Regions from separate parts of the Sphingomonas zeicaulis genome, predicted to be linked through region 4. Evidence: predicted binding sites of a transcription regulator. Region 4 holds the regulator's gene; each other region holds the start of a gene.
The links. Region 4 encodes LexA, which represses DNA repair genes until DNA is damaged. Its sites were predicted from a motif close to GTTCCNCNCTTGTTCT; they were not measured.

Region 1: FHS96_RS28745 (ImuA family protein) is a predicted target of LexA. The motif match lies at 2,543-2,558, and genes of this name have one in related genera.
Region 2: FHS96_RS26545 (putative DNA modification/repair radical SAM protein) is a predicted target of LexA. The motif match lies at 2,653-2,668, and genes of this name have one in related genera.
Region 3: uvrA (excinuclease ABC subunit UvrA) is a predicted target of LexA. The motif match lies at 2,737-2,752, and genes of this name have one in related genera.

The regions. Positions count from the first base shown of each region.
Region 1 is NZ_JBNPXQ010000018.1:8,551-13,147, forward strand. It holds gene FHS96_RS28735 (error-prone DNA polymerase) at 1-69, opposite strand, end outside; gene FHS96_RS28740 (DUF6504 family protein) at 66-1,850, opposite strand; gene FHS96_RS28745 (ImuA family protein) at 1,765-2,523, opposite strand; gene FHS96_RS28750 (ROK family transcriptional regulator) at 3,621-4,597, opposite strand, start outside.
Region 2 is NZ_JBNPXQ010000012.1:27,806-32,402, forward strand. It holds gene FHS96_RS26535 (choice-of-anchor I family protein) at 1-1,245, opposite strand, end outside; gene FHS96_RS26540 (aminotransferase) at 1,385-2,551, opposite strand; gene FHS96_RS26545 (putative DNA modification/repair radical SAM protein) at 2,671-3,915, shown strand; gene FHS96_RS26550 (UdgX family uracil-DNA binding protein) at 3,920-4,597, shown strand, end outside.
Region 3 is NZ_JBNPXQ010000002.1:302,332-306,928, forward strand. It holds gene uvrA (excinuclease ABC subunit UvrA) at 1-2,724, opposite strand, end outside; gene FHS96_RS10560 (hypothetical protein) at 2,898-3,338, shown strand; gene FHS96_RS10565 (LCCL domain-containing protein) at 3,346-4,059, opposite strand; gene FHS96_RS10570 (hypothetical protein) at 4,188-4,597, shown strand, end outside.
Region 4 is NZ_JBNPXQ010000007.1:157,444-162,040, reverse strand. It holds gene ligA (NAD-dependent DNA ligase LigA) at 1-1,229, opposite strand, end outside; gene maiA (maleylacetoacetate isomerase) at 1,278-1,904, opposite strand; gene lexA (transcriptional repressor LexA) at 2,111-2,797, opposite strand; gene FHS96_RS21000 (molybdopterin molybdotransferase MoeA) at 2,855-4,036, opposite strand; gene moaC (cyclic pyranopterin monophosphate synthase MoaC) at 4,033-4,506, opposite strand; gene trpC (indole-3-glycerol phosphate synthase TrpC) at 4,503-4,597, opposite strand, start outside.

The sequences.
Region 1 (4,597 bases), on a different contig from region 4:
CTCCGGGCTCGAGGCGCCGCGCAGCAGCGAAAAATGGGTGAGCAACTGAAGCTCGACATAGGGGGTCACGCGAAGACTCCGTGCAGCCACCAGCTGAGATCGCCGGTCTGGTCGTCCACGCCATCGCCGCGACGAAACAGCCAGTAGCGGCCGCCCTCCTCGTCCTCGACACGATAATAGTCCCGTACCGCCCAGACCTCGCCCTCGCGGCGCCACCACTCTCCATGGATGCGCTCGGGCCCATCGCCGGCGACAACGCGGTGCTGGCGGCCGCGCCACTCGAAGCGGCGTGGCGGCTGGTCGGGCAGCAGGGCGATCACGCCCGACAGTGGCTCAGGTCGTTCGAAGAGCCGGGCGGGCCGACGCCACCCCGGCCAGTCTCCTGGCACCGCCACCGGGTCCGCGCGGGTCACGGCGCGCTCCGGTACATGGCTGGGCAGGGGGGCCATGCGGAACACGGCCGCACTGCCGATGCGACCGGCGACGACGTCGACAAGCCGGGCAGGGTCACGGGCGATCGTATCGCCCGCCAGCACGGCGCCGAGGTCGACGGCGTCGAGCGGCTCGGTATGCGGGGCTTCCAACCGGAATTGCTCGATGCCAAGCCCGGGATCGATCCGTTCGATCCTGAGCCTGAACAGCCGCAGCAGATGCGCGACATCGCGGGAGGGACGCGATGTGCCGATCGCAACCAGCTGTTCGCCGCCGTCGACGCGCAGGCAGGTGAGGCGGAGTGCCCTTGCGCCAAGGCCTCGCGCCTGCAGCACCGCGGCGAGGTCGTGCAGCAAATCCTCCATCACTTGCGCGAGGGCTTCAGCGGTGCCGATCGGCTCGAGCAGCCGTCTTTCGGCGCTCGGGATCGTCGGATCCGCGCGCGGCGTGATCGGCTCAGCTATGGCGCCGAGCGCCTGGTCGAGCCGGGTGAGGGCGGCGAGACCGAGCCGGCGCGCGAGGGGCGCGCGCGCCACCGGCAGCAGATCCGCCACCTTCTCGAACCCGAACCGCCGCGCAGCGCCGAGTGCGGCTGCATCCAGTCGCAGCGCCGTAAGTGGCAATGGCGAAAGCGCGGCTAGGGTGCCCCCGCGCGGTACGATGATAAGATCCTCACGTCCTGCATGGGACAGCGCGTGCGCAGCTCCCGGCGTGTCGGCAATGGCCAGTCGCGCCGTGTAGCCTGCCCTGCGGCAGAAAGCTGCCAGCCGACGGCAGAAACGCTCCTCGCCACCGTGGAGATGATCGCAGCCGGTCAGGTCGAGCCAGAGTCCGTCGGCGGTCGCCGCCGCGATCGGCGACCAGCGCCGCACCGCCTGCAGCGCGAGGCGATCGAGCAGCGTGGCGTCGGCGAGCGGATCATGGGGCCGGACATCGAGATCGGCGACCAGCGCACGCGCATGGGTTGCGGCCATGCCGACATGGATGCCAAGCGCCATCGCAGCGGCGCAGGCGGCGACCACCTCATCGCGCCGCCCGACTTTTCCGATGAGGGCAAGAGGCGCGTGCCCGGTGCTGGCCGTACCGCCCGCGGCATCATGCGGCATGTGTTGACCGGACCGCCTGAACGGGTGGCTGGCACCTTCCGATCGCCGGCCGAGCTCCCGCATCGGAGGCTGGGCATGCGTCGGCAGCGCCGCGATCTGTTCCTCGATATCGGCGCGGCTCTGAACGCCGTCGCGCGCCCAACGCGCACCGGGCCGCCAGCCACCGCCGCGGGGAACCGAGCATGCGCCAGGATCATCATCAACGGGAAGCTGAAGAGGCGTGCGCTCAGGCAGCCGCAAGGCGGCCCGTTCCTGCCGTCTCAGCCGCTCGATGGGCAGATACGGCAGGAACAGCGAGACGACCCGTCTCATCGCATCCCTCCACGAGCATGGAAAAGGGCTGGCCGTTGCGCTGCCGGACAAGCACCAGAGACCAGCGCGCCCGCCCAACGCCGGCAACCGCCAACCGCGCGGAGGGCGCGCTGCCAACGCGCCAGCGCGTCCAGGCCGCCGAAGGCTCTGTGAACGGGTCGATTGCCCTTCGGCGCTGCCGCCGCAACAGCAGCACCGGAAAATCGGCTTCAGCCGCGGCCAGCTGCAGGCGGCGCGTCGCCACCATCGACACCTTGCTGGCTTCCGCGACGACGGCTGACGGCGTGCCGTCGCGCACGGCATCCTCCACGACGGCAAGCAGTGCCGCATCGTCGCGCGGTTGTGCGTGAATGACGTCGGCCGCGCACAGTCCGGCCTGCGCCAACCCTGGCGCGTAGAGATCGTTGCGGCAGCTTACCCAGAGCACGGGCGCGCGGACGCTACGTGCCTCGCGCGCAGCGATGCCGGCAAGGAACAACGTCGCGGCGGCATCATCGGCGAGCGAAGCGGTGGAGGGCGCGACCTCGTGCAGCGCGCCAGCGCGCAGTCCGCCGCCCAGGCGGCTATCCAGTGTCTCCACGTGGAATGGCAGCGACCGGCAATCAGCTGTCGATGTCGCGATGACGCGCAGCTGCGCCAGGGCGGTAGGGGAGGGCTGAGGGACGGCGTTCATGCTGATCTAGACTCGGGATGTTCCTTATATGTTCCATCGTGAGTGCGCCGGGGTCAAGCCTGTGAATCGCGCCGGCATGGAGGCGCCTTTACCGGCGGGCGACGAACGGATTGAAAGCCCTCAGAAGAATCGTCCAGCACGCTGAGGTTGCTGCTTGGGCGCGCGACATAGAACGGGCGCGGATTTACGCTAAGCGGCAGCGGTTCGGAGATCGGCTAGCGGGAAGCCTCAGCTGAGCCAGTCGGTCGGCGCGGTGACCGCTGTTAGGCGCTGATTTCAGGACCCCGGCCGTCCGGAGGTGGCGCATAGCGGACGCCACGCATGATCATTGCGCCGCGGCAGATCACGCCTACTTGCGGACATCCGCGGCTTGGTCGCATACAGTGCCGATGGCACAAGTCCCTTCCAAGTCAGAGCGAATGGAACTTCGTCGTGTCACGGGCAGCAGAGCCTTACCTAAATCGACACCGGTCCCTTACCACCGGGGGCCAGCTTGTCTTTGGCCGCACGCCTTTTTCGAGTGTCAGAAGTCATGGAAGCTGCCGGACGAGGCGACGGGCAAGTGCCCGGAATGTAAGGGCGCACTCCACTGGATGGGGCGTGCGTTTAAGGTGCCGAAGAAGTCCGATCACGAACAGTGGGCTAAGGTTCGAGCTCTGTGGTTTGCCGGATTTCGCTTTGTGAGCCACACCCGCTGGCAAGAAGCGCAGGCGTTTCCGGAGCGACTGCGCGAGGTTGACGAGTTCGTCCGCCAAAATCCGCGACACCCGTTCCGCATAGCGGAACCGATCGGCAGCTAACCAACGTGTCGCGCCGGCTGTCGGTTGGGCGGGAAGCCCGCACCGCCTCAGTTAGCACTGTTTGGGCCATGATCGACGACTGCTTTCAGGCACGTGGGAAATGCGCGGCCATAGCGGATGCTGGCGCTAAGCGGACGTAAAGCGTGTGAATGAAACAGCTGCTGTTCGCGCCACACTATCGGCCATCGATTCGCGAAAGACATAAGGTCAGACGTGGCCCTTCGATGTCTCTGAGCCCGACGTCGATCCCTCTGTGGGGCAGCACGTACGCCAACGCATCGCGCGTAATATCGGCGCCTAGGCTGGCACCGATAATGCGTGGATCGGCAACAGTGCGGCACCCAACGTGATCGGCGATCCGCCTAGCGTGGATACTTGCAGGGGTGGCCGGCGATCGCCAACGGTAGTGACGAGATCCGCCCGGTCCAGACGTTCGGCGAGGCCATCGAGAATGGCGGGCGCCAGGGTACCGGCGAGCACGATGGCACCCGGATCGAGCCAGACGAAGGCGGTATTGCAAACGATCTGAAGTTGCTCGGCCGCGCGATCGAGCCATGTGGCGATGATGGGCCCCTGATCGGGTGCGTCCGGATCGATGTCCGTGACCGATGCGAGATCACACCCGTCCGCGCGGAGCATTGCCAGCAGATCGAGCGGACTGGGGCGCGGCAGGTCGCCGGGAAACAGGCAGCCGATCTCGCCCGCGACGCCGAACTGGCCGCGGACGAGCCGGCCATCCACGATCACGCCCGCACCGATACCGAAACCGAGCAGCAGCACGACGACTGTCGAGAAATCACGCACGAACCCACCGAGATAATATTCGGCGATGGCCGCCGCATTGGCGTCGTTCTCGATCCACAATGGCCAGTCGAATTCGTCGAGGAACTGCTGGCGGAGCGGGACATTGCGCCAGGCGGGCAGCACGTCGACCACATTCCAACGGTCGCCTGCGGCCGATAGGGACGGGCCGGGCACGGCGATGCCAATGCCCAGCATCCGCCAACCGAGAAGATCATGCGCTTCGACGATGCCATGCGTCACCTTGCGCACCTTGCGCGCGAAAGCCTTGGGGCTGATAGCGTCGATCGCCTCATGATGGGTGGCGATGGTCTTTCCGGTGAAATCGACGACCGCGATGTCCAGCAGCCCCTTGTGCGCCGTCGCTCCGATCGCATAGCCGCCACCGGCGGAGAGCCTGAGCGGCACCGCCGGCCTGCCGCGCCTATGCGCTTCGCCGTCCGGCATTTCCTCGACCAGATTCAGCGCGAGCA
Region 2 (4,597 bases), on a different contig from region 4:
TGCGAGCGAAATCGCGGCTTCGTTGACCAAAGTGCCCTGCGCTGTGACGGTTGCGACGTTGATCGCATCGCCGTTGATGTTGGTGGCGTAGACCTTGCCGTTGACGAAGGCGGTGCTTTCGGCGCCCGGCGTCATCCCCTGGATGGAACCGAGGCGGACGAGCACGATGTCATCGGTCGCGGTCGGCGTGGTGGTGCTGCCCTGCAGCGATTCCGCCGCGTCGTAGACGTTGATGCCGCCGATCGAGAGGCCGTAATCATCGTTGAGGATCGTGCCGGTCGCCGCCGCGCCCGCTGGGGTAATCGTCACGTCGCTGCCCAGCGTGTTGGTCGCGCCGGTCAGCGTGAGCGTGAAGGCTTCGGTCGCCTCGATCTGGGTATCGCCGCTGATCGTGATGGTGACCGTCGCCGAATTGGCGCCGGCGGCGATGCTGCCGCTGAAGCCGGTCGGCATCGTGCCGCCGAAGTCGGCCGCATCGGTGGTGCCCGCCTCGAAACTGCCGGTGAAATCAATCTGGCCGCTGGAGCCGCCGGTGCGGACCACGGTGAAAGTCAGCACCTTGGTGCCGTCATTGCCCTCGGCGATGCTCACCGCGGCGGCGGCGAAGCCCACGGCTTGCGCCGGCTCGGCACCGAGGATGAAGCCGCCGAGATCGAACGGCAGATCCGGCGCGGTGCCGTCACCCGACTGGTCGCCGGAACCGTCCTGCGTCGTCCAATTGGCGACATCGTTGATCACCGCGGCATAGTCTGCATAAATCGCCTGGCCCGAGCGCGGGCCGGTGAACACGGCGATGTCCTCGCCCGGATTGGCGCCGCCATTGCTGAGATCGATCGCGGTCTCGCCGACGACGAGGCCGGTGCCCTCCAGCGTGCCGCCCGACTGGGTAAAGCCGTCATTGGCGATCGCGGCGAGGAAGGCGGTCGGCGCGAAGGGCGCGCCGACATAGGCGTAGACAATCTCGCCATCGCTGCCGAGGCCGCTGCCGCCAGTGACGGTGCCCAAATTGCTGACGGGCGTGCCGCCGAAATTGTTGATGGTGACGACAGTGCCCGGCGCGATGTCTCCGGTGGCGGTCCACGCCGCCTGCCCTTCGCCGGTATTGAACGCGGTGCCCTGCCACTCCTGATCGTTGAAATAGATCACGGTGCCCGCCGGAATCGTCTCCAGCGCGACAAAGGCGAGGTCATCATTGCCGTCGGCACTGAATCCGACGAACGCGATCGAACCGGCAACAAGCACCATAGGTCATCCCCTTGTATCACACGAGGATGACCGGCTTTTTGGCATCGCCCCCCATCCCCACCCGGTGTCGGGCGTAGGAGCCGCACGTTGCGAATTGGCGGAGTTTTTGTGACGGATCCGCGTCAGCTGCGTTGCGGGCTCAAGCCGCTGTCGCGAGCGTTTCGCGCGCCAGCGCCAGCCGCGGAATCGCCGCGTCCAGCGTTGCATCAGTCTTGGCGAAACACAGGCGCGCGACGTGGCGAACCGCATCCTCGGTATAGAAGGCCGAGATCGGAATCGCGGCGACGCCAAACTCGCGCACCAGTCGCTCGCAGAAGGTGACGTCGTCGAGATGGATGCCGGAGGCGATGAGGTCGACCGACAGGAAATAGGTGCCGGCACTCGGTAGCACCGACCAGCCAGCCGCGGTCAGGCCATCGCTCAGCCGATCACGCGAGCGTGCAAAATCTGCGCGCATCGCGGTGAAATAGCCATTTTCCTTGCCTAGGCCATAGGCGACACCCGCTTGCAGATTGGGCGGCGTGGTAAAGGTGAGGAACTGGTGCGCCTTGGCGATCACGCGGGTGATCGCCGGCGCGGCGCAGGTCCAACCGACCTTCCAGCCGGTCATCGCGAAAATCTTGCCGCCCGATCCGATCTTCACCGCGCGGTCGCGCAAGCCCGGCACGCCGAGGATCGACTGGTGCGCGCGGCCATCGAACACCACATGTTCCCACACCTCGTCGCTCACCACCACCGCGTCGGACGCAACGACGAATCCCGCGAGCAGGGCGAGATCCTCCGCCGGCACCACGGTAGCGCTGGGATTGATCGGATTGTTGAGGATCACCAACCTTGTCTTCGGGGTGAAGGCCGCCTCCAGCGCCTCGCGGCTGATCCGCCATTCGGGCGGCTGAAGTGTCACGAAGCGCGGCACGCCGCCGGCGCGCAGCACCAGCGGCAGATAGGCATCATACATCGGCTGGATCAGCACCACCTCGTCACCCGGGGTGACCAGCGCCAGGATAGCGGCGGCCAGCGCCTCGGTCGCGCCCGAAGTCACGATCACCTCCTGCTGCCAGTCGAGATCGACCGCATGATGCCGGCGATAATGATCCGCCACCGCCTGCCGCAGCAAGGTCAGCCCCGGCATCGGCGGATATTGGTTGCTCGCCTCACTCAGCGCCCGGGCCGCCTGGGCAATCACATCCTCGGGACCGTTCGTGTCGGGGAAGCCCTGACCGAGGTTGATCGCACCGGTCTCACGCGCAAGCGCGGACATATGCTCGAAGATGGTGGTCGGCATGTTGGCGTAGAGCGGGTTCATGACCGGCGCTTGTGGAGAAGCGCCATCACCGGCGCAAGCGCCGTGCAAAGTACCGGTGTTGATCAAGGTTATGCGGTGCGTGGCTGGACTTGCCCGCCCCAAGAACATATATTGAACGTATGGCGCAGTTGAGTATCGCCCAAAAGCTGGAAATCCTTGCCGATGCGGCAAAATATGACGCGTCCTGCGCGTCGTCCGGCACAACCAAGCGCGACAGCAAGGGTGGCAAGGGCATAGGGTCCACCGAAGGCATGGGCATCTGCCATGCTTATGCGCCCGATGGGCGGTGCATTTCGCTGTTCAAGATCCTGCTGACCAACAGCTGCGTGTTCGATTGCCATTATTGCATCAATCGCAAGAGCTCGAACGTGCGGCGGGCGCGCTTCACGGCGCGCGAGGTCGTCGATCTGACGCTCTCCTTCTACCGCCGCAATTATATCGAGGGTTTGTTCCTCTCTTCCGGCATCATCCGATCCTCCAACTATACAATGGAGCAGATCGTCGAGGTCGCGCGGTCGCTGCGCGAAGATCATGATTTCCGCGGCTATATCCATCTCAAGACGATTCCCGATGCGGATCCCGAACTGATCCATCAAGCGGGCCTTCACGCCGACCGCATCTCGATCAATGTCGAGCTGCCCACCACCGGCGGGCTCAAGCGCCTGGCCCCGGAGAAATCCGCCGCGCGTATCGATGGCGCGATGGCGGGAATGAAGCGCGCGATCACCGACGCCGGCGATGCATCCCGCCGCTACAAATCGGCGCCGCGCTTCGCGCCCGCGGGCCAATCGACGCAGATGATCGTCGGTGCGGATGCCGCGCATGACGGCGATATCGTCCGCCGGGCGAGCAGCCTCTACCAGACGCATGATCTGCGCCGCGTCTATTATTCAGCGTTCAGCCCGATCCCGGATGCCAGCACCATCCTGCCGCTCAAGCGCCCGCCGTTGATGCGCGAGCATCGCCTCTACCAGTCCGACTGGCTGATGCGCTTCTATGGCTTCACCCCCGACGAGGTGGTGTCGGCGACCGGCGATGATGGCATGCTGCCGCTCGACATCGATCCCAAGCTCGCCTGGGCGCTCAAGTTTCGCGAGAGTTTCCCGGTCGACGTCAATCGCGCGCCGCGGGAGGCGCTGCTGCGCGTGCCGGGGCTCGGCACCAAGGCGGTGGATGCGATCCTTACCGCGCGGCGCTGGCGGCGGTTGAGCCTGGCGGATGTCGGCCGGCTGACTGTGTCAATCAACAAGATCCGACCGTTCGTCGCCGCCGACGACTGGCGGCCGGTCAGGCTGACCGACCGGGCCGACCTGCGCCAGCGCCTCGCCCCACGCGCCGAGCAGATGGAATTGTTTGCGGCCTGATCCGATGTTCCGGGTCGATCTTTCCTCACCCGACGATTTCGAAGGCTGGCGCGGCGCGGCGCGGGCGCTGGCCGGCGCGCGGGTGCCGACGGGTGCGGTTCAGTGGCAGACCGACGAGACGCCCACCGATCTCTTCGCCGAGGCGCAGCCATTGCCGCCGCCGGGCGCCCCCTTTGCGGTACCGCGCAGCTTCGTGAACCTTGCCGAAAGCGTCGTCCTCCACCGCGACCCTGCGCGCTTCACGCTGCTCTACGCCGTGCTGCTGCGCATTCGCGATGGCGGGCCGGGGATCGAGGATCATGCCGATCCGGTGGTCCGGCGGCTGGAGGTAATGGCCAAGCAGGTCCGTCGCGACATTCACAAGATGCGCGCCTTCCTGCGCTTCCGCGAAGTGGCCGATGCCGATGGCGGCGAACGTTTCGTCGCCTGGTTCGAGCCCGAACATCATATCGTGCGCGCAAACGCCGGTTTCTTTGTCAGGCGGTTCGCAGCGATGCGCTGGTCGATCCTGACACCCGACCTTTCAATCCACTGGGATGGCGAGACAGCGACCGAGGGGCCTGGCGGCACCCGGGCCGATGCGCCCGGCGGCGACCCGATCGAGGAGGTCTGGAAAACCTATTACGCCTCCATCTTCAATCCCGCGCGCCTCAAGGTGGGGATGATGCTGAAGGAGATGCCG
Region 3 (4,597 bases), on a different contig from region 4:
CTCGACCAGTGCGTGGAGCACTTCGAGCAGCTTGCGGACGTCCTCGAAGTGAAGGCCGGTGGTCGGCTCGTCGAGGATGTAGAGGGTGTTGCCGGTGGCCCTTCGGCTCAGTTCCTTGGAGAGCTTCACGCGCTGCGCCTCGCCGCCCGACAATGTCGTCGCCTGCTGGCCGACCTTGACGTAGCCGAGGCCGACTTCCGCCAGCATCGCCATGCGCTCGCGGATCGGCGGCACGGCCTTGAAGAACTCCACCGCATCCTCGACGGTCATGTCGAGCACGTCGGCGATGCTCATCCCCTTGAACTTCACTTCCAGAGTTTCGCGGTTGTAGCGCGCGCCGTGGCAGACGTCGCACGTCACATAGACGTCCGGCAGGAAGTGCATCTCGATCTTGAGCACGCCATCGCCCTGGCACGCCTCGCAGCGGCCGCCCTTGACGTTGAAGCTGAAGCGGCCCGGCTTATAGCCGCGCGCCTGCGCCTCGGGCAGCCCCGCGAACCAGTCGCGGATGTTGGTGAAGGCGCCGGTATAGGTCGCCGGGTTCGATCGCGGGGTGCGGCCGATCGGCGACTGGTCGATGTCGATCACCTTGTCGAGATGTTCGAGCCCGGTGATCTTGTCATGCTTGCCGGCGAGGATGCGCGCCCCGTTCAGCGCGCGCGCCGAGGCGGCGTAGAGCGTGTCGATGGTGAAGCTCGACTTGCCCGATCCCGACACGCCGGTGATGCAGGTGAAGGTGCCGAGCGGGATCGAGGCGGTGACGCCGGTGAGGTTGTTGGCGGTGGCGTTATGCACCGTCAGCTTCTTGCCGGTGCCCTTGCGGCGCTTTTCCGGCACGTCGATCGCGCGGCGACCGGAAAGATAGTCGCCGGTGAGGCTGCCCTCGGTCGCGAGGATATCCTCCAGCTTGCCCTGCGCCACGATCTGGCCGCCATGCACGCCGGCGCCCGGCCCCATGTCGATGACATGATCGGCGGTGCGGATCGCATCCTCGTCATGCTCGACGACGAGCACGGTGTTGCCGAGGTCGCGCAGCCGGCGCAGCGTCGCCAGCAGCATGTCGTTATCGCGCTGGTGCAGGCCGATCGACGGCTCGTCGAGCACATAGAGCACGCCCGACAGGCCGGAGCCGATCTGCGAGGCCAGCCGGATGCGCTGGCTTTCGCCGCCGGACAAGGTGCCCGAGGTGCGATCGAGGTTGAGATAGTCGAGGCCGACATTGTTGAGGAAGCCGAGCCGCTCGACGATTTCCTTGAGGATGCGCTCGGCGATCTGCTGCGCCTGCTCGCCCAGCTTGGGCAGCAAGGTCGAGAAGAAATCGAGCGCATCGACCACCGAGAGGCGGACGACGTCGGCGATCGTCGACATCGCCACCTTCACCGCCAGCGCCTCGGGCTTGAGGCGCGCGCCATGGCAGGTCTCGCACGGGTGCGAGGCCTGGTACTTGCTCAGCTCCTCGCGCATCCACGCCGATTCGGTCTGGATCATGCGGCGGTTGAGGTTGCCGATCACGCCTTCGAACGGCTTGCGGACGTCGTAGCTCTTCTTGCCGTCCACGAAGGTCAGGGTTACCGGCTTGCCGCCGGTGCCGTGCAGGATGATCAGCCGCACCTCGCCCGGCAGGTCGCTCCACGGCGTATCCAGGCTGAAGCCGAACTCACGCGCGAGGCTGGCGAGCACCTGCATATAATAGGGGCTGGGCGGATTGGACTTCGCCCAAGGCACGATCGCGCCCTTTTTCAGCGAAAGCGCGTGGTTGGGGACGACGAGATCCTCGTCGAACAGCAATTTCTCGCCCAGGCCGTCGCACGCCGGGCAGGCGCCCTGCGGCGCGTTGAAGCTGAACAGCCGTGGCTCGATCTCCGGAATGGTGAAGCCGGAAACCGGGCAAGCGAATTTTTCCGAAAACACGATGCGGTTGTCGGGAACCCCGGCGCCCTTCATCTTCTTCGGCGCGGCGCTGGTCGTGCCGGTGGCCGTGGCGCCATCGCCGGACGGCACCGTGCCATCCGCCATATCCGCATAGGCCAGCCCCTCGGCCAGCTTCAGTGCGGTTTCGAAGCTGTCCGCCAGCCGCGTCTCGATGCCCTCGCGCACGACGATGCGGTCGACGACCACCTCGATGTCATGCTTGAACTTCTTGTCGAGCGCCGGGGCGGCTTCGATGTCGTGGAACTCGCCATCGATGCGGACGCGGGTGAAGCCCGCCTTCTGCCACTCCGCCAGTTCCTTGCGATACTCGCCCTTGCGACCACGCACGACCGGGGCGAGCAGATAGAAGCGCGTGCCTTCCGGCAGCGCCATCACCCGGTCGACCATCTGGCTGACGGTCTGCGCGGCGATCGGCAGGCCCGTGGCAGGCGAATAGGGAATGCCGACGCGCGCCCACAACAGGCGCATATAATCGTAGATCTCGGTCACGGTGGCGACGGTCGAGCGCGGGTTGCGGCTCGTCGTCTTCTGCTCGATCGAAATGGCGGGGCTGAGCCCGTCGATATGCTCGACATCCGGCTTCTGCATCAGTTCGAGGAACTGGCGGGCATAGGCGGAGAGCGACTCGACGTAGCGCCGCTGGCCCTCGGCATAGATGGTGTCGAAGGCGAGGCTGGACTTGCCGCTGCCCGAAAGCCCGGTGATCACGGTCAGCGTATCGCGCGGAATCTCCACGTCGACGCCTTTGAGATTGTGCTCGCGCGCACCGCGCACCGAAATGTGGGTCAGCATGGGGGCCAGTTTGTTCCAGATTTGTTCGCAATGGGCAAGTGCCGGGCTTGCATTCCGACCCACTTGGGGTGCGGGGCGGCGCGGGACAAGCTTTGGGTGAAGATTCCCGGCTTGGGCACGCGCGAGGGCGTAAAGTGCTGACCCTCAAGACCATATCGCGATATCACCGCTTCATGCTCATCCGATCCCTCGCGCTGCTCGCGCTCGCCCTCGCCACGCCCGCCATCGCCGCTCCGCCGACCCCGCAGGTCCATGAGGTCGCGGCCGCAGATCCCCTGCGCAAGACCCTGCTCGACGCGCTGCGCCCGGTGATCGCGAAGGATCTCGGCCAGCCGGTGAAGTTCGTCGTCACCACCTTGCGCGCGACCGATCGCCATGCCTTCGCACAGGTCACGCCGCAGACGCCGTCGGGCAAGCCGATCGACTTCCGGCAAACCCACTATGCGCAGCAGCAGCGCGATGGTTTGCTGGACGGCGACATGATCCACGCGCTGCTCGCCAGGGAGCAGGGGCGGTGGGTGGTGAAGGACTTCGTCCTCGCGCCGACCGACGTCGCGTGGGCGGCGTGGGACGAGGAATATGGCGCCCCGCGCGCGCTGATACTTCCCGATTGAGCGCGGCTCAGCGCACGAACAGGAAGCTCTTTTCGTAGCTGCCCCAATTGCTGGTGCTCACGCCGTTGCGCTGCATGCCCGCATAGCTCGCGCGCCCCGGGGCGCTGCGCAGCGTCACGACGCCGCCATCGTCGGAAATCAGGCCGGCATGGACGGCCGCGTTGCAGATCGAGGAATCGGCGGTGTAGGGCCCGCTGCCCCAGACCGGCCCGGCACCGCGAGAGCCGGCGCCGCAGCGGCAGGTGAGGCCGGCGCCGCCGACCCCGCGCGCATCGGCGGGGCAGGAGGCAGCGGCGCTTTGCCGCGGCGGCAGCGTACCGCTGCCCGAACCGCCTGCGATGTTGGCGGCGCGAAAGGCGATGCTGCGGCCCCAGGCCCCCCACCGATCGCTGACCACGCCGTTGCGCTCGCTGGCGACGTAGGATTGGCGGCCGGGCTGCGCGACCACCGTCACCACGCCGCCGTCGAAGCCGATGATTCCGGCATGGACGGCTGCGTGGCAGACCGACGAATCATCGGTGTAGATGTCCGTGCCCCACACCGGGCCATAAGCGGAATCGCGCGCCGCGCAGGTACAGGTGAGCGCAGTGCCTGAACTCATTTTGGATGGGCAGGCGGGCAGATCACGGTTCTGAGCGACGAGCGCGCTGCCACCCATGCCGGCAAGCGCCGCAAGACCCAGCGCCAAAGCCGAACGGACCATCGTGATTGCACGCATCATGGAGCCCCTCTCCCACCATCGCCTGCCGCAGCTACGATTATCACTGCCGAAATGATGCGACAATGTTCATCGTCGGCGCGCAAACATTCCCTGCCATGCTATGTCCTCCGGAAAAGGAGAGGATAGGGATGATCAAGAAGAAGCCGGCCGGCGTGCAAGGAGAGCCGCGCCCGAGTGAAGGTGACCAGGGCGTCGATCTGCAAGGCGGAGCCTTCCGCCGGGGCACGCGTTCCTTGACCATGCGAAGCCTGATCCTGCCCTCAAGCGCCGGATTGATCCTGCTGACCGCCTGCCAGCCCGCGCCGGAGGGGCAGGAGGGCGCCGACAATGTCGCCGGAGAGGACAATGCCGCGGCGATGCGGCCGTCCGCGCCGGAGGTGCTGCCCTCCCGCACGCCCGAGCCCGACGAGATCGGCGCGCCTGAGAAGGCGCCGACACCGGCGGATGCCGCGCCCGGGCCGATTCCGGCGGCCTATCGCGGCACCTGGGCGATCGAGCCGGGCGATTGCAGCGCGCAGCCGGGGCTGACGCGCATCGT
Region 4 (4,597 bases):
GGGAAAATGAAGACGGGACGGTCCTCGTTGCGGGTCAGAACCTCGACGATTTGGGGGATGACGTCGCCCGCCCGCTGGACGACGACGCGGTCGCCCGGCCGCGCGCCCAGCCGCTCGATCTCGTCGGCATTGTGCAATGTCGCGTTGGTGACGACGACGCCGCCCACCGTCACCGGCTCAAGTCGCGCGACAGGCGTGAGCTTGCCGGTGCGGCCGACCTGGATGTCGATCGCGCGCAACGTCGTCTGCGCGCGTTCGGCGGGAAATTTGTGCGCGATCGCCCAGCGCGGCGCCTTGGCGACGAAGCCCAGCCGCTGCTGCCAGTCGAGCCGGTCGACCTTGTAGACGACGCCGTCGATGTCGAACGGCAGGTCTGCGCGCTGTGCCTCGATGCGACGGTAATGCGCGAGCGCGGCTTCCACCTGAACGCATTCGACGAGCAGGTCGCTGACCGGCAGCCCCCAGCTTTCGATTGCGCGCATCACGCCATGCTGAGTTTCTGCGGGCAGCGCCGACACCTCGCCCCAGCCATGGGCGAGAAAGCGCAGGGGGCGTGTGGCGGTGATCGCCGCATCCTTCTGGCGCAGTGATCCGGCGGCGGCGTTGCGCGGATTGGCGAACTGGCGCGCCTTCTCCGGATCGCCGGCCTCGGCGAGCAGGCGCGCATTGAGTGCGGCGAAATCGGCTTTGGCCATATAGACCTCGCCGCGGACCTCGAACACGTCCGGTACGCCGTCGGGCAGTTGTTCGGGAATATCGGCGATGGTGCGGACGTTGGGCGTTACGTCCTCGCCGATCTGGCCGTCGCCGCGGGTCGCGGCGAGCACCAGCCGGCCCTTCTCGTAGCGCAGCGAGCAGGAGAGGCCGTCGATCTTGGGCTCCGCGGTCAGCGCAACGCGATCGCCCTCGCCGAGCGCGAGGAAACGGCGGACGCGGAGCACGAATTCTATGACGTCGGCATCGTCGAAGGCGTTCTCGAGGCTGAGCATGGCACGCGCATGCGTTACCTTGGCGAGCACACCGGTCGCTTGCGCGCCGACCAGCCGCGACGGTGAATCGTCGCGGATCAGGTGCGGGAATTCCGCCTCCAGCGCCGTGTTACGCCGGATCAGCGCGTCATAATCGGCGTCGCTGATCTCCGGCGCGTCCTGATCATGATACAGGCGGTTGTGGTGGGCGATCTCGCTGGCGAGATGGGCGAGTTCGGCTGCGGCTTCCTCGTCGGTCATGCCGCCCCTCTCCCACCGGTGCCGCCCCGGATCAAGTATCCCCGCGCGCTACTTGACCTGATCCGGATGCGCCGCGGCGAATGCCTCGATTTCCTGCCCGGCGGCATCGATGCGGACGAGCGTCGGCATATCGTCGAGCGGGAGCGCGAAGCGGCGGGCATTATACATCTGGGGGACAAGGCAGACGTCGGCCATGTCGGGCGCGTCGCCGCCGAGGAAGCGCCCGGATCCGACGGCGGATGCTTCGAGCGCGAGCAGTCCCTCACGCAGCCAGTGGCGATACCAGTCGTCGCGCGCAACGTCGTCGATGTCGAATTCGCGCTTGAGATGCTTGAGCACGCGCAGGTTGGTGAGCGGATGGATATCGGCGACGATCATCAGCGCTTGCGCCAGCGTCTTCGCGCGGCGCGCGGGATCCTTCGAGACCATCGGCGGATCGGGATAGTTGGCGTCGAGATAGTCGATGATCGCCAAGCTCTGGGTCAGTTCGAGCCCGTCGATCTCAAGCGTTGGTACAAAGCCCTGCGGGTTGCGTGCCAAATGCGCGGATGAGCGTTGCTCGCTCGCCAGCAGATCGACCGCCACCCGCTCATAGGCGATGCCTTTGAGGTTCAGGGCGATGCGAACGCGATAGCTGGCGGATGACCGCCAATAGTCGAACAGGCGAATGGGCATCGTCTCTCCACGCGGCACGGATTGCTCGTGCCTTCAGGTTGCCGCCGTACCACTCCCTTCCCCCTCTGGGGAGAGGGCGGGGGAGAGGGGAAATCGCGCCAAGCGGAGAGCCAGTTCAGCATCGCGATGCTGCATATTCTGCTGATCGCGCCGCGCTCGATCTGCCTTACCCCAACCCTTCACTGAAGGGAGGGAGTTAAACCCCATCAATGATAGCGGCGTAGCAGCCCGGCCAGCTTGCCCTGGATCCGCACCTGGTCCGGCGCGTAACGCTGCGGATCATAAGCGCGGTTCGCTGGATCGAGGCGGACCATTGAGCCTTCGCGGCGGAAATATTTGAGCGTCGCTTCAGCGTCTTCGACCAGTGCAACGACGATTTCGCCGTCGCGGGCGACGTCTGTGCGGCGGATCAGTGCATAGTCGCCATCGAGGATGCCGGCCTCGACCATCGAATCCCCGGAGACTTCCAGCGCATAATGATCGCCGGTGCCGAGAAGTGCGGCGGGCACCGAGAGCATGCGATCGCTCTCCATCGCCTCGATCGGCACGCCGGCGGCAATGCGGCCATGGAGCGGAATCTCGATCACGTCGTTCGCGGCGATCGGAAGCGCGCGGGCCGGAGCCTTGGCAGGCGCTACCGCCGGGGCGGGGGCCGCCGCGGCCGGCTTGCGCTCGGCACGCTCGGGCATCTTGACGACTTCGAGCGCGCGGGCGCGGTTGGCGAGGCGGCGCAGGAAGCCGCGTTCCTCAAGCGCACTGATCAGGCGGTGAACGCCGGACTTGGACTTGAGGTCCAGCGCCTCCTTCATCTCCTCGAACGACGGCGACACACCGGTCTCGGCGAGACGGTCGTGGATGAAGCAGATCAGCTCATGCTGCTTGCGGGTCAACATCGCCAGCACCTTCCAAAGGAACGAATGGCGAACGCGTAACCCGCGGAACAAAAGGTGTCAAGCGAGTGGCAGGAACAAGCACGACTCGCCGATTTGTGCGGGGTTGGCATGAGCCTCGCGAACGATCAGGGCGTCGGCGCGGGCAAGCGCACGCATTGCGGCGCTGTCCTGCGTCGCGCCCGGAACCAGCCGCCCGTCAATGATGGCCGCGCGCACATATTCGGCGCGATTGGCCGTCGCCGGCAGGTCGCCACCGAGAATGCCCGGCAGCGGGACGGGCGCGGGCCGCGCCGCGCCGGAAAGCGCCGCGACCAGGGGGGCCAGGAACAGGCTGGCGGTAACAAATGCGGAGACCGGATTGCCCGGCAGGCCGAGTGCAACGGCGGTGCCGAGCCGCCCCGCCATCAGCGGCTTGCCCGGTTTCATCGCGATCCGCCAGAAATCGATTTCGGCACCGGCGGCGATCAGCGCGGGGCGAACAAGGTCATGATCGCCGACCGATGCGCCGCCGGTGGTCACGAGGATGTCGGCCTCGACCGCGCGGAATGCGCCCGCCAGCACGTCGAGCCGGTCGGGCAATATGCCGAGGTCGACGATCTCGACGGGAAGCCCCGCAAGCAGTCCGCGCAGCATCGGGCCGTTTGAGGCTGGCAATACGCCCTCCACCAACGGTGCTCCCGGCGGTGCCAATTCGTCGCCCGTCGAGACGGTCGCGACGCGCACGCGGCGGCGGACTTGCAGGTGGCCGTGACCGCTCATCGCCGCAAGGCCGAGTTGCGCCGGTCCCAGCCGCACGCCGGCTTCGATGAGCACATCACCGCCAAGGAAGTCCGAACCGGCGCGGCGGATATGCGCACCCCTGCGCAACGGCCCCTCGCCATCGAGCCACAGCGCATCGCCGTCGCGCCGCGCCTCTTCCTGCAACAGCACGGTGTCGGTACCCGCGGGCAGCGCCGCACCAGTGAAGATGCGGACCGCCTGGCCCGGGCCGACCTGCCCCTCGAATGGGCGTCCCGCCGCGCTTTCGCCGATCACCGTCAGCTTCTGGTCGAGCTCTGCGAACCGCAGCGCGTAGCCGTCCATCGCGGAGAGATCGTGCCAGGGCTGCGTGCGCAGCGCGGCGATCGGTGCGGCGGTCCAGCGGCCTGCGGCGTTGTCGATCGCGATGCTTTCGACAGTCACAGGCGGCACCAGCGCGAACAAACGGGCCTGCGCCTCGCTGACGGGCAGCAGGCTCATGCGTCCGCGTGCCAGTCCCCGGACTTGCCGCCGCGCTTGGCGAGAAGCCGGATGCCCTCGATCCGCATCGCCTTGTCGAGCGCCTTGGCCATGTCATAGACGGTGAGCAACGCGACCGAGACCGCGGTCAGCGCCTCCATCTCCACGCCGGTCTGCGCGGCGATCCGCGCGGTAGCGGTGGCAGCGACGCCTTCGTCGGTCACGTTCAGGTCGATCTCCACCGACGACAGCGGCAGCGGATGACAGAGCGGGATCAGATTGCTGGTCTGCTTGGCGGCCATGATCCCGGCGATGCGCGCCACTGCGAGGACATCGCCCTTCTTGACCAGTCCGTCTCGGATCGCGTCGCGGGCTTCGGCGCTCATCAGGATGCGGCCCTCGGCCACCGCCTCGCGCGTGGTGACGGCCTTCGCCGATACATCGACCATCCGCGCCGCGCCATCGGCATCGAGATGGGTCAGGCCGCTCATCCGGCGATCAGCGCGCGGGTTGCCGCCTCGACATCGTCGTGCCGCATAAGCGCTTCGCCAACGAGGAAGCAGCGCACGCCGCGCGCCGCCA